2 regions of the Rhizobium sp. BK049 genome follow, and region 1 is predicted to be linked to the other one. Evidence: predicted binding sites of a transcription regulator. Region 1 holds the regulator's gene; the other holds the start of a gene.
What was found. Region 1 encodes LexA, which represses DNA repair genes until DNA is damaged. Its sites were predicted from a motif close to TGTTCNNNNTGTGTTCNG; they were not measured.

Region 1 (6,937 bases):
GCATCTCGCGATAGGCCTTGAGTTCCTCATCCCGGTCGAAGTCGGCTACCGGGCCTCCATTCGATGCTTTGGCTGCTGGTTTTGCTGCAGTTTTGCGGCTGGAAACGGTCGCGGTCTTTCGCGGCGCCATTCAACCCTCCCTATGGGTTTGTCATTTCTCGGTGGCGCGTACCATAGGGAAGAAATATGACCACAGCAATGCCATAATTGCATGGCTCGTATTCGACGCTAAATTATTGGAAATAAATTAGAAATTTCAATTAACCGAATTCCGGTTAATTGGAATAATGATTGAATATGACGATCTCGTCCGCACGCGACATATTCAGCTGATATCGCGCCTTTTCGTCCAGCATGTCCTTGTCGAGCGAGCCGTCACTCAGTAGCGCCACCTGGCTTTCCAGATGTTCGCGCTTCGCCTTCAGGACGGCAAGCTCCCTTTCGCGCGCAACGCGCTGACGCTCGAACGTCTCCGTCGCCCGCAGGCCATAATCGCCATGGATGCAATGATAACCGAAATAGGAAAGGAACGCGACCGTCATAGCCGGGATGACGAAGCGGCCGAGCTTTCTCTTCTTATGATGCTTTGTCCACATACACGCATGCTCTTGAACGCATTACCAATTCGTTCAGCATAACGCGCAGAGATTAACCGTTCATTGACCGTAACCGCCGGCAAGAAAAAACCCGCGCCGGTGAGGCGCGGGTCGAGCATTGCAAATCAGATCGGATCAGCCTTTGATGATCGAGCGGCCGGCATATTGGGCCTGGGGGCCTAGGCCCTCCTCGATGCGGATCAGCTGATTGTACTTGGCGAGACGGTCAGAACGCGACAGTGAGCCGGTCTTGATCTGGCCGCAGTTGGTGGCGACGGCGAGATCGGCAATGGTCGAATCTTCCGTTTCTCCGGAGCGGTGCGACATGACGGCGGTATAGGCTGCCTTATGCGCCGTGTTAACGGCATCAAGCGTTTCCGTCAGAGAGCCGATCTGGTTGACCTTGACGAGGATCGAGTTGGCGACGCCCATGCGGATGCCGTCGCGAAGGCGGGCCGAGTTGGTGACGAAGAGATCGTCGCCGACGAGCTGAGTCTTCTTGCCGATCAGATCGGTCAGCGCCTTCCAGCCCTCCCAGTCGTCTTCGGCCATGCCGTCTTCGATCGAGATGATCGGGTATTTGCCGGCGAGCTCGGCCAGATATTCGGCCATGGCGCCCGACTCGAGCGTGCGGCCTTCGCCCTCCAGAACATACTTGCCGTCCTTGAAGAATTCCGTCGAGGCGCAGTCGAGGCCGAGGCACATGTCGTCGCCCGGCTTGTAGCCGGCTTTCTCGATCGACTTCATGATGAAGTCCAGGGCTTCGGGCGCACTCTTCAGGCCGGGAGCGAAGCCGCCTTCGTCACCGACATTGGTGTTGTGGCCCTGCGCGGCAAGCTCCTTGCGGAGCGTATGGAAGACTTCCGAACCCATGCGCACGGCGTCGGCGATCGAATCGGCGCCGACCGGCAGGATCATGAATTCCTGGAAGTCGATCGGGTTGTCGGCATGAGCGCCGCCGTTGATGATGTTCATCATCGGCACCGGCAGGAGGCTGGCGGAAGCGCCGCCGACGTAACGGTAAAGCGGCAGGCCGGATGCCTGGGCCGCAGCCTTGGCGACGGCGAGCGAGACGCCGAGGATGGCGTTGGCGCCGAGGCGCGACTTGTTCGGCGTGCCATCGAGCTCGATCATGATGTTGTCGATCTGGATCTGATTTTCGGCATCGATGCCGCCGATCGCGTCGAAGATCTCGGTGTTGGCGGCCTCGACCGCCTTTTCGACGCCCTTGCCGAGGTAGCGCTTGCCGCCGTCGCGCAGCTCGACCGCCTCATGTGCGCCCGTCGAGGCGCCCGAGGGAACGGCCGCGCGGCCCATGCTGCCGTCTTCGAGATAGACGTCGACTTCGACGGTGGGGTTGCCACGGCTATCGAGGATCTCGCGGGCGATGATATCGGTGATTGCAGTCATGGGTTCTTCCTGCTCGGTGGGTGATAAGTCGTTCGAAGCCTGTCATAATCGAAGGCGTGCAAATTACAATGGCGCAATTTCCAGCCTTCGAGCGGGTATCGCATCGTGGCCTAAACCACGATCATGTCAGCCTGTTGAACGTTAGGCCTTGGCGATCGCATCGAAGGCAAGCAGCTTCTCAAGCAGTCGCGGCATGTCCTTGAGATAGACCATGTTCGGCCCGTCGGACGGTGCGTTGTCGGGATCCTGATGGGTTTCGACGAAGACGCCGGCAATTCCCGTCGCCACTGCCGCGCGCGCCAGCGTTTCCACGAACTCGCGCTGGCCGCCGGAGGAATCGCCCTGCCCGCCCGGCTGCGCCACGGAATGGGTGGCGTCAAAAATGACGGGAGCTCCCATCGCCGCCATGATCGGCAGCGAACGCATGTCGGAAACCAGCGTATTGTAGCCGAAGGAGGCACCGCGCTCGCACAAGAGCACATTCGGATTGCCGCTGGCGTTGAGCTTCTTCAGAACGTTCTTCATATCCCAAGGGGCGAGGAACTGGCCCTTCTTGACATTGACGGCGCGGCCGGTTCTGGCGGCGGCGATCAGAAGGTCGGTCTGACGGCAGAGGAAGGCCGGGATCTGCAGAACATCGACCACCTTGGCCACCTCGGCGCATTGCTCGGCCGTATGAACGTCGGTTATGACGGGAAAGCCGAATTCCTTCTTGAGGTCGGCAAAGACCTCCATGCCCTTTTCCAGGCCGATGCCGCGTTCAGCCGAGAGCGAGGTACGGTTCGCCTTGTCGAAGGAGCTCTTGTAGACGAGGCCAATGCCGAGCTTGCCGCAGAGCTCCTTCAGCGTGCCGGCGACCATGAAGGCGTGATCCCGGCTCTCCATCTGGCATGGACCGGCGATCAGCGACAAGCGGCCAGTATTGGAAAAAGTGACCTGGCCTTCGCCTTCGCCGATCCTGACTTCGGAATTCGTGTCGGTGCTCATCGTGTTTCCTCGAAGGCGAAGAGCGCACCCTGCCCGGGCGTGGGCTTCACCAGAATGCGATTGTTCTTGCGTGTGAATGTGATCCCGTTAGCACCCAAATGCGCTTCTGTCACGGCAAGATCGATGACGGTGAAGAGGATTGCCCGCCCTCGCAGGCCGCGATCGGCTGATGAGACAGCGGTTTCGAAATAGGCCTCCAGCCCTTCCGGCGTCATCAAGCTGATCTTTGCATTCGATGCCGCGATATTCATGCCGAAACCCGTTTTCTCCACCGCCGCCTGCCCAATCGCAAGCCCGACGAAGGCGGCGAATGCCGCCGGGTCCGGTGCACAAAGTGCGATCTCGGCAATGCCGATCACGCCATTGGCGTGCGTCTCCAGCGCGGCGCGATCTGTAGGGAACGAATTGATGCGCTGGCAAGTAAAGAGAAAGAAATCGGGGGCGCGCAAATCAGCTGCAAAGGCCAGCTTAAAGCTGCCGACGCTCTCCGAACCGTCCGGCATCCGCATCGGCCGGCTGAACTGCAACATCTCACCGGCGCTCGCGCCGTTGCTGACGAAGCGCTTATGATCGAGGTCGGCATCCTCGCTGAGGAAGGCCAGCGCAGAAAGTCCCTCCTCGCCGCAGCGGAAACGGAAGGCGCGATTGCGGGCGATGAAGACGTTGCCCTGGCGGGCCGCTGCCTCGCTCTCGTCGACACTCGCCACGCCAAGCGGCTCCAGATAGGTCTTGTCGGCGAAAAAGATGCAGGCATTCTCCGTTCCGAAGGGATGGCGCGCATCGGCGGCGACGGTGAAACCGAGCTTGCCGAGCCTTTCGCGCGCCAGATCGATATTGACCACGGGCAGCACGACATGATCCAGCGGGTGCGACTTGGCGGAATGCGCGTTCATGAATATCCTCCTGAAACCGGCAAGAGATGTGCGACAGCACCACCCCTCAATGCAAGACATGTGCGCCAATCCGGCAAATGAAAATAAAAATCTCCACGAGTTGGCGCGAGGGTTTACGGAAATTTAGCTACTTGCGGAACACATATGGAACATATAGTGTCCGTTCTGGATTTGTTTCAATCACGGGGTCTGACGTCGATGCTCACGCGCAAACAACAGGAGCTTCTCCTTTTCATCCATGAGCGCATGAAGGAATCCGGCGTTCCTCCCTCTTTCGACGAAATGAAGGATGCCCTGGATCTCGCCTCGAAATCCGGCATTCACCGCCTGATCACGGCGCTTGAGGAACGCGGCTTCATTCGCCGCCTACCGAACCGCGCCCGAGCGCTCGAGGTGATCAAGCTTCCGGAGGCCTATAACCCCAGTCTTCAGCGTCGCGGTTTTTCGCCGAGCGTCATCGAGGGCAGCCTCGGCAAGCCCCAGCCGGTCGCCGCCCCCGCTGCGCCAAAGCCGGTCGCCGACAATGGCAACTCCGTCTCCGTGCCGGTCATGGGACGTATCGCCGCCGGCGTTCCGATCTCGGCGATCCAGAACAACACCCACGATATCGTCGTTCCCGCGGATATGCTCGGCTCCGGTGAGCACTATGCGCTGGAGGTCAAAGGTGATTCGATGATCGACGCCGGCATCTTCGACGGCGACACCGTGATCATTCGCAACGGCAGTACCGCCAGTCCCGGCGATATCGTCGTTGCCCTCGTCGATGACGAGGAAGCAACGCTGAAGCGTTTCCGCCGCAAGGGCGCCTCGATCGCGCTCGAGGCCGCCAACCCGGCTTATGAGACCCGCATCTTCGGACCCGACCGCGTCAAGGTGCAGGGCAAGCTCGTCGGCCTCATCCGTCGCTATCACTGACGCCGGATGGGCTGGAATCGGTAAAACGATCATTGCGCCAATCATAGGCGCGATGGCGCATCCATGGTCGCGACAAAGCATCGAAGGCGGTGGTGACCTCCAGGCCGGCATCGGCGAAACGCAATTCGAGCGAGCCGGTCCTACGCAGCGTCTCGCCGGTGAAAAGCGTGCCACCTGAACGGCAGCTGTTGAAACGCAGACGGACCGAGGTCACGACGATATCGGCCGTATCGCAGGCCGGGCCGAGATAGGCGGCATTGTCGATAACGGTGACGATATGGCCATTGCCAAGTCTTGATGTGCACCAAGCCTTCTTGACGCAGGAAAAACGGTTTGCTTCACCGCCTGCGGCGGCTGCCCGCATCGCTGCACTCGCTTCGTTCTGCTGATCGCGGGAAAGCCTGACACGGCGGCCTTCTCCTTCCGGCGGAATGGCCGGACCATCCAGCATCTTCGGCGGATCATGTGTCGGCAGCACCAGCGCTCTCTGCCACTGGTCGAATATGAAATCCGGCGGGTTTTCACGGTTGGAAGCTATTGCCTCAGCCGCGACGACCGCAACCAGACTGCCATCCTCCGAAATCACCAGATCCGGCGGCCGGGGAACCGGCAGAAGCAGCACGATGAGCGTAGAGATGGCGATGATCGATGTGCCGACATGGCGCAGCCGAGTGCGCAGCAGCGTCAGCAGCAGAAAGCCTGCCACTGCCACTGCGAAATACCAGCCGGGCAAGCGGCCGATGCCGATATCACCGCCCCAGCCGGATACCGTCTTGGCAACCGCAATCACCAGATCGAGGCCGAATCCGACGATCTTCCAGAGCGGAGCGTCCAGACCGAAAGGCATGAGCAACATCGCCAACAATCCGGCCGGCATGACGATGAAGGAGATAATCGGCATCGTCGCAAGGTTTGCCGGCAGGCCGTAAGCCGTCAGGCGATGAAAATGCTCGATCGAAAACAATGCGGTGGAAAAGCCGCCGATCAGCGAGGTCAGGAAGATCCCGCCGAAGAAACCGGCGACGGCAACGACCGGCCTGATGATCGGCAGTTTCAGAAAAGCGTTTTCGCGGACACGCCTGTCCTTCCACAACTGATAGCCCGATACCAAGGCCAATGTTGCGGCAAAGGACATCTGAAAGCTCGGTCCCAATACTTCCGAAGGTGAAATGGCGATGATGATGAGCGCGGAGAGAACGACATTGCGCAGGCTGATCGACGGCCGGTCGAAGAAGACGGCAATCAGCATGATGGCCATCATGATAAAGGCGCGCTCGGCCGAAACCCCGAAACCGGAGATCAGGTAATAGGCGGTGACGGCGATGAGCGCGCCGGCAGCGGCGATCTTCTTTGTAGGATAGGCTTGGGCGACGCCGGGAAAGAGGCTGAGCAGCATCCGGAAGCCGACGAAGAAGATGCCAGCCGACAGCGCCATGTTGAGGCCCGAGATCGCGACGATATGGGCAAGGCCGGACTGGCGCAGCGCCTCCGTCGTCGCGTGCGATATGGCGCGCCGTTCGTCCGTCACCAGGGCAGCGGCAAAGGCGCCGGTGTCGTCGGGCAGGATCGATCTTATGCGGTCGCCGATGCTGCTGCGCAGCTGGTAGAGCCATTCGAGCAGGGCGTCCGCCGTCGACCTGGCCGCCTGCGGGCCTGCCTCCAAGTCGAGTTTCTCCGGCGCACCATAGAAGAAACCGTTGGCGCCGATGCCGTCGAAATAGGCACCGAAGGAGAAGTCGTTGAGCGCGGGAAGTGCGGGCCCCGCCGGCGGCGTCAGACGTGCCTTGCCGGTGATGATGTCGCCGATCTCGAAAGGCGCATCGGCACCCCGGACGATCGCGGTGATGCGTCTCGGCGGCCGTTTCAGCTCCGGCGCCTCGGTGCCGGCGACGGCAAGAATGTAGCGCCAGCGCCCGCGCCCGTCGCCTTCCCGCCGTTCGACGCGGCCAGTCACCGTCGTCGTCACGGATGAATCGAGGATCACCGTCGAAGCCCGCCAGCTCTCGAACTGAGCTGAGAGCATGCCGCCGGCGAAAAGTGCCAGCGCCATGAAACTTGCGCGCAAGGCCGGTCGGCTGGGATCGGTGAGGAAAACCGCGGCCGCCGACACCAGCAGGCAGAGCAGCGATGCAACGA
Region 2 (6,937 bases), on a different contig from region 1:
GGCTCAGCCTTGGCCTCGGCTTTTCTTTGAAGCGCTTCCCGCAAAAGCTCCTTGGCCTCATCAGAAAGGCTGTTCCCACTCCGTTGGGCCGCTTCCGCGATGTCTCGCTTCATTGCGTCGGAAATATTTCGGATCAGAAGGTCGCCCACTCAAAGCCTCCCTTATGATATCAATGATATCATAATGCCGTTGAAGCCCATTTCAATCGTCGTCAGAGGGCCTTGGACTTTGCCGCCTTGGTGAACTTCTTGATCACCATCTCCCGCTTCAGCCGCGAGATATGGTCGATGAAGAGCACGCCGTTCAAGTGATCGATCTCGTGCTGCAGGCAGGTGGCAAGCAGCCCGTCGGCTTCCACCATCTGTTCCCTGCCGTCGCGGTCGAGGTATTTGACCGAGACGACAGCCGGGCGCTCGACCTCGGCATAATAGTCCGGAATCGACAAGCAGCCTTCCTCATAGACCGAGCGCTCGTCGGACGATTTGACGATCTCCGGATTGATGAAGACCTGCGGCTGCTTTTCCTCGCCCTCGCGGGAGACGTCAATGACCAGCATGCGGCGCGGCACGCCGATCTGGATTGCGGCGAGGCCGATGCCCGGCGCGTCGTACATGGTTTCCAGCATGTCGTCGGCAAGGCGCTGCAGGTCGGCATCCACACGCTCGATCGGCTTGGAGAGCTGACGGAGAACGGGGTCGGGAAGAATGATGAGTGGCTTGATGGTCATGGGCGTTCCCATAACCCATCTTTTCCCGCTATGGAATTATCCGGCGGGCGGGGAAGACGCTTTTTTGCATACCCGCCCGGAATTTCGCCATATTTGAGTCAGGCCGCCCGGCGGGCACCGACGACGGCGTGGCCTTCCGAACGGACGCGGAAGCGGCGCAACAGCTCGATCAGCTGGTCCACCTCGTCCTTGAGGCGGCGGGTTTCCGCCGACGTGCGCTCGACCATGCCGGAATTCTGCTGGGTGATTTCGCCCATGCTGCGGATCGCCACGCTGACCTCGTTGACGCCGGTCGCCTGATCGCGGGCGGCGGCGGCGATATCGGCGACGAAGCGGTTGATGATATCGATGCGGCTGATCATATCGTTCAGCGCCTCGCCGGTGCTCGAGACGATGCCGACACCCTCGTTAACCTGACTCGAACTCTGCGAGATCAGGTTCTTGATCTCCTTGGCAGCATCGGCCGTGCGCTGGGCGAGCTGGCGGACTTCCTGCGCGACGACCGCAAAACCCTTGCCGGCATCACCGGCGCGCGCCGCCTCAACGCCGGCGTTCAGCGCCAGAAGATTGGTCTGGAAGGCGATTTCGTCGATGACGCCGATAATTTTGGAAATCTCCGTCGAGGATTTCTCGATACCGGCCATCGCCGACACGGCGCTGGTGACGAGTTCGCCCGAATTCTTCGCCTTCTGCTGCGTCTCGCGTACGGCGTCCGAAGCCTTCTCGGCATTGGCGGCGGTCTGGCCGACGCTGACGGAAAGCTGCTGCAGGGCAGCCGAACTCTCCTCGACGCCGGCCGCCTGCTGGGCAGTGCGCAATGCGAGATCGTTGGTCGCATTGGAGATGACGTCGGCGCCATTCATGATATGGCCCGACGTGTCGCGCACCGATGCGAAGGAATGGCGCAGCGCCTTGACGGCACGGTTGTAATCCTCGGCCATCTGCCGAAAATTACCGGGCAGGTCGGATGGCAGAGTGGCCTCGAGATCGCCGCTCGACAGCGCCTCCAGACCGCGGCGCAGCTGCTCCAGCGCCATCGCCTGATCGGCCTCGGCCTGGGCACGCTGCTCTTCCAGAGCCTGGCGCTTGGCTTCAAGCGTCTCGAGGTAGACCGAGATCGAATAATCCATGTCGAGCATGCCGGCCTTGATGACCGCCGACAGCCTTTCGGCGAGCAATTTGCCCTGCTGGCGCGCAAAGACCGACGGCCACTGCTTCTCCATGATGCCCTTGACGAGCTCGGACAGAACCAGGGCATAGCCGCCGACATACCAGCGCGGCTCCAGCCCGATGCGGGCGTGCGTGCGCCCGACCGCGGTCACGCCGTCGACGTAGGTTTCGTCGAAGGCGCCGCCTGCAAGCTTGCCCCAATGATCCTGCTGCCGCTTCTTGGCATGAGCGACATGGTTCTTGTCGGCGAAAAAGCCTGAGACGGCGGGGGTCTTGGCGATCTTGGCATAGAACTTGTCGAGGGCACCGCCGATTAGCTCTGATATGACGGGGCTGAGATCCCGTATCGACCGGCGCGCCGCCTCGTCCAGTTCGATGAAATCGAGGCGCTGCCTGAGTGCACTGTCGGTCTGCTGGGATGTCATGGAAATCTCTGTACTTGGCGCAACGGCGCTGGAGGGAATTCTGCGGCACAGATTTTGGCGAATATGGTTGAGCAATGGTTAAATCGGCGGCGATTTTCTGCATCGGTGAGGAAAAAGGCCACAGAGGATTTCGTTCACGTTTTGATCTATGTATTGCCGCAGCTTCTGTTATGGTTGCGGCATGACCGTTCATTCCGAATCGCTCGCCCTCTCCAACGCCTCGCTGAGCCCGGCCATGCTGGCGCTTGCCGGCGGCGTTTTTGTCGCCTTCGTGCTTCTGGTGATCATCCTTCTCTTGCGCAGCGCCAGCCTCCGCCGCGAGCAGGCGGAGGAGGCGAGCCTGCGGGCTGGCGAAAGCGAGGCGCGCATGGCCGAGCTTTTGAAGATCCAGGCGGAGATGCAGGGCCGCATCACGGCCATGGCCGAGGTTTTTGGCGCGCGTCAGAGCGAGCTCAACCAGGCAATCAGCCAGCGTCTCGACGGCATGTCGCAGCGCGTCAGCTCGACGATCACCGAGCAGACGAAATCGACGCATGAGAACCTGCAGCGCCTGCAGGAGCGGCTGGCGGTCATCGATGCCGCGCAGAACAATATCCAGACGCTCGCCAAGGACGTGGTCGGACTGCAGGCGATTCTCTCGAACAAGCAGACGCGCGGCGCCTTCGGCCAGTCCCGGATGGAGACGATCGTCGCGGACGGCCTGCCGATGGGCACCTATGCATTCCAGCAGACGCTCTCGAACGGTTCGCGGCCGGACTGCACGATCCGCATGCCAAACGGCGCGCCGCCACTCGTCATCGATGCGAAGTTCCCGCTCGAAGCCTGGAACGCCATCCGCGACGCAGCCAGCCCCGAGGCCGGCAAGATCGCCAGCCAGCAGTTCCGCCGCGACATGGAGATTCATATCCGGGATATTTCAGAGAAATATCTGATTCAGGGGGAAACCCAGGAGACGGCTTTTCTCTTCGTGCCGTCGGAATCGATCTTCGCGGAGATCCATGAGAACTTCGAGGCCCTGGTGCAGAAGGCACACCGCGCGCGCATCGTTATCGTCTCGCCATCGCTGCTGATGCTGTCGATCCAGGTCATCCAGGCGGTGCTGAAAGACCAGCGCATGCGGGCGCAAGCGCATCTGATCCAGGGCGAGGTGGCGCTCCTGATGGACGATCTCGGCCGCCTCGACGAGCGGGTGCGCAAGCTGCAGGGCCATTTCGCCATGGCGCAGAAAGACATCGACATGGTGGTCACGTCAGCCGACAAGCTCACCAAACGCGGCGCCAAGATCGAGGCGCTGGAATTCGAGGCAGGCGGCGACGCAAAGCCTGCCCGCGACGGCGAGGTCCCGGCCAAATCCGTGGAAAGCCGTACCGGCCTTCTCAAGCTTCGGGTGGTTGACGAGGAGTGATCGCTTCGGGCAGTGTCTCGCCCCATGAAATAGCAGGAGCATGATGTCCTTGGCATGCTCCAAAAGACGGGACAGCCTGATGATCACAGTTTTCGGATCCATCAACATGGATCTCATCGCCACGACCGAGCGCCTGCCGAAGCCCGGCGAAACAGTGGCCGGCAACGGTTTTGCCACGGCCGCCGGCGGCAAGGGCGCCAACCAGGCGCTGGCAGCCCGCCGCGCCGGTCGCTATGTGCATATGGCCGGCGCCGTCGGCAAGGATGCTTTTGCTGCCGATGCTCTTTCTCTGCTCGATGAGGCAGGAACCGATCTCTCCCTCGTCAAGCATATCGACGGTCCCACAGGAACGGCGCTGATCCTGGTCGGCGGCGACGGCGAGAACATGATTGCCGTGGTGCCGGGCGCCAACGGCCTGGTCGCGCCCGCCGATGCGGAAACCGCGATCGGCCGCATGCACGAGGGCGACATACTGATGTTGCAGCTTGAGGTGCCGGTCGCGGCCGTCGAACGCGCGCTCTCGGCCGCACGCGCCAAGGGCATCACCAGCATCCTCAACCTCGCCCCATTGATTCCCGATGCGCCGCGTCTCGGACGCCTCGCCGATATCGTCATTGCCAATGAGACTGAGTTCGAGCGACTTGCCGGACAGGACGGCATGGACGCAGGAGCGCGCGAGGCAGCGCTTGTCCGCCTGCATCACGAAACCGGCCAGACGCTGATCGTGACGCTCGGCGGCGATGGCGTCATCGCCATTCGTGACGGGGTCCTCTCAAGAGCGCAGGGGCTGGCGATCGATCCTGTCGATACGGTCGGAGCGGGAGACACCTTCTGCGGCTATTTCGCCGCCAGCCTCGATGACGGGCTTGATTTTCCGACAGCGTTGCGCCGCGCGGCAGTCGCCGGTTCGCTCGCATGTCTCAAATCAGGAGCGCAACCGTCAATCCCTTTGAGTGGGGAAGTCGCAGACAGAATATAGCCTGGCCTGCCTGCGAAACGCCGGCAGATGTCCTTCAATTTTAAAGGAGATTTCTGCGGTTTTGCTCATATAACCACTCAAGTTTCATTTAAATTTAACAGGTCTCCGGCGATCTTCCCAGCGATCGCCGGATCGTCGCATATGCGGATCCGCGGCTGATGCGGCTGCTCCATGACGGAGCCATGCCTTCGCTCCTGCGCCGAAGAATGCCCGTTCGGCGCATCCTTGCCTGAGGAACCCATGTTCATTTTTCGCATGAAATCGCTTGCGGCGAAACTTATCGCCATCACCGGCATCGCCATCGCACTTGTTCTCATCGCTTCGAACTTTTTCCTCATAGGCCAGACCCGGGATCGCGTTCAGACGCTGACGATGGATCAAGCCAATCTCGAGGCAAAGTCGATCGCCAATGAGATCGCCGCCAATGTCGGCGAACTCGCCAGCGCTGCCCGCAGCATGTCAGGCGTTATCGGCCGAGCCCACGATGGAAAGTCGCTCGATCGCAAGGGCATGATCAACGTGCTGAAAGCCAACCTGGAACAGAATGCCTTCGCCTTCGGCAGCTGGTTCTGCGAGCAGCTTGGTGGGCTGGACGGAAAGACGACCGAGATTGCCAACAACAATGACGAAGGCACCAACAAGAACGGCGCCTTCACGCCCTATTGGTCGAAAACCAAGGATGGCGGCATCCAGTATTCGACCTTCGACAATGATTATACCGCTGAGTGGTGGAAACTTGCTGCCGACAGCGGCAAGGGCGCGATCACCACGCCTTACATGGCCGAGGGAACTGACGTACCGACGCTGCTGACTTCCATTGCCTATCCTGTCATGTCGGGCGGCAAGATGATCGGCGTCGGCGGCGTCGACATCTCGCTGAAGTCGCTGACCGATAAGCTTCAGGCGCTGCACCCCTTCGGCTCCGGCCGCGTGACGCTGCTCTCGCAGGCCGGCAACTGGATCGTCGCGCCGGTCCCCGACCTGATGACCAAGCAATATGACGGCGAAGGCGCCGACGTCGTCAAGGCGGCGCTGTCGAACAAGCAGCCCGGCCTCGTCCGAAACCTCACCTATGACGGCCTCGATCCTTTCGACCGCGTCGTCTATCCATTCGAAGTCCCCGGCGTCAACGCCACCTGGGTCGTGCTTGTCGACGTCCCGCACACCGCGATCAACGCGCCGGTGCAGGATCAGACCTACATGATGATCGCCACCGGCCTGATCGTGCTCGGCGCGGTGATGCTGGCGCTCTATTTCGCCGTCCGCTCGCTCGTGCAGAGGCCGCTCGGCAGCCTTGTCGCCAGCGTCAAAACGCTCAGCGACGGCGAATATGCCGAACCCGTCGCGGCCCAGGACCGTACCGACGAAGTCGGTTCGGTCGCAAAGGCACTCGAAGGCTTCCGCTTCAAGCTCGCCGACTCCAGGCGCCTCGAAGACGAGGCCACCCACCAGCGACAGGTCGCAGAGGCCGAGCGCGGCCGTTCGGAATCGGAACGGCAGCAATCGGTGTCGCTGCAGCGTCACATCGTCTCGGTCGTCGGCGCCGGACTCTCGGAATTGTCTCAGGGCAATCTGGGTTACCGCATCACCGAAGATTTCCCCGGCGAATACGGCAAACTGAAGCAGGATTTCAATGCCGCGCTTGCAAGCCTCGAAGAGACCATCAATACGATGAATCTCAGCGTCGTCAATATCGGCGCCGGCACCGGCGAGATCAGCAACAGCGCTTCCGATCTCGCCAAACGTACCGAGCAGCAGGCAGCAAGCCTGGAAGAGACGGCGGCAGCGCTCAACGAGCTCACCGCCCAGGTCGATTCCAGTGCCGAGAATGCCCGCACGGCTGCCGACAACGTCAATCTCGCCTGCCAGGATGCCGAGAAATCAGGCGAAGTGGTGCAGAAGGCCATCGCCTCCATGCAAGGGATCGAGCAGTCTTCGACGGAGGTATCGCGGATCATCGGCGTCATCGATGAGATCGCCTTCCAGACGAACCTGCTGGCGCTGAACGCCGGCGTCGAAGCGGCTCGCGCCGGCGAAGCCGGCAAGGGTTTTGCCGTCGTCGCCCAGGAAGTGCGTGAACTCGCGCAGCGTTCGGCCACTGCCGCCAAGGAGATCAAGACGCTGATCAACACCTCGGCCGTCCAGGTCAAGGAAGGCGTCGATCTCGTCGGGCGCGCCGGCGGGACGCTGCACAAGATCGCCGAACAGGTGATGGGCATCAACAGCCTCAT

Region 2: FHT70_RS09330 (DNA recombination protein RmuC) is a predicted target of LexA. The motif match lies at 2,454-2,471, and genes of this name have one in related genera.

Annotation. Positions count from the first base shown of each region.
Region 1 covers NZ_JACHYV010000008.1:205,851-212,787, reverse strand. The annotation lists gene pdhA (pyruvate dehydrogenase (acetyl-transferring) E1 component subunit alpha) at 1-130, opposite strand, end outside; gene FHT70_RS11505 (septum formation initiator family protein) at 276-596, opposite strand; gene eno (phosphopyruvate hydratase) at 732-2,006, opposite strand; gene kdsA (3-deoxy-8-phosphooctulonate synthase) at 2,148-2,993, opposite strand; gene FHT70_RS11490 (VOC family protein) at 2,990-3,886, opposite strand; gene lexA (transcriptional repressor LexA) at 4,085-4,801, shown strand; gene FHT70_RS11480 (ComEC/Rec2 family competence protein) at 4,782-6,937, opposite strand, start outside.
Region 2 covers NZ_JACHYV010000007.1:21,789-28,725, forward strand. The annotation lists gene FHT70_RS09315 (plasmid stabilization protein) at 1-149, opposite strand, end outside; gene def (peptide deformylase) at 212-727, opposite strand; gene FHT70_RS09325 (globin-coupled sensor protein) at 826-2,322, opposite strand; gene FHT70_RS09330 (DNA recombination protein RmuC) at 2,504-3,727, shown strand; gene FHT70_RS09335 (ribokinase) at 3,807-4,706, shown strand; gene FHT70_RS09340 (methyl-accepting chemotaxis protein) at 4,947-6,937, shown strand, end outside.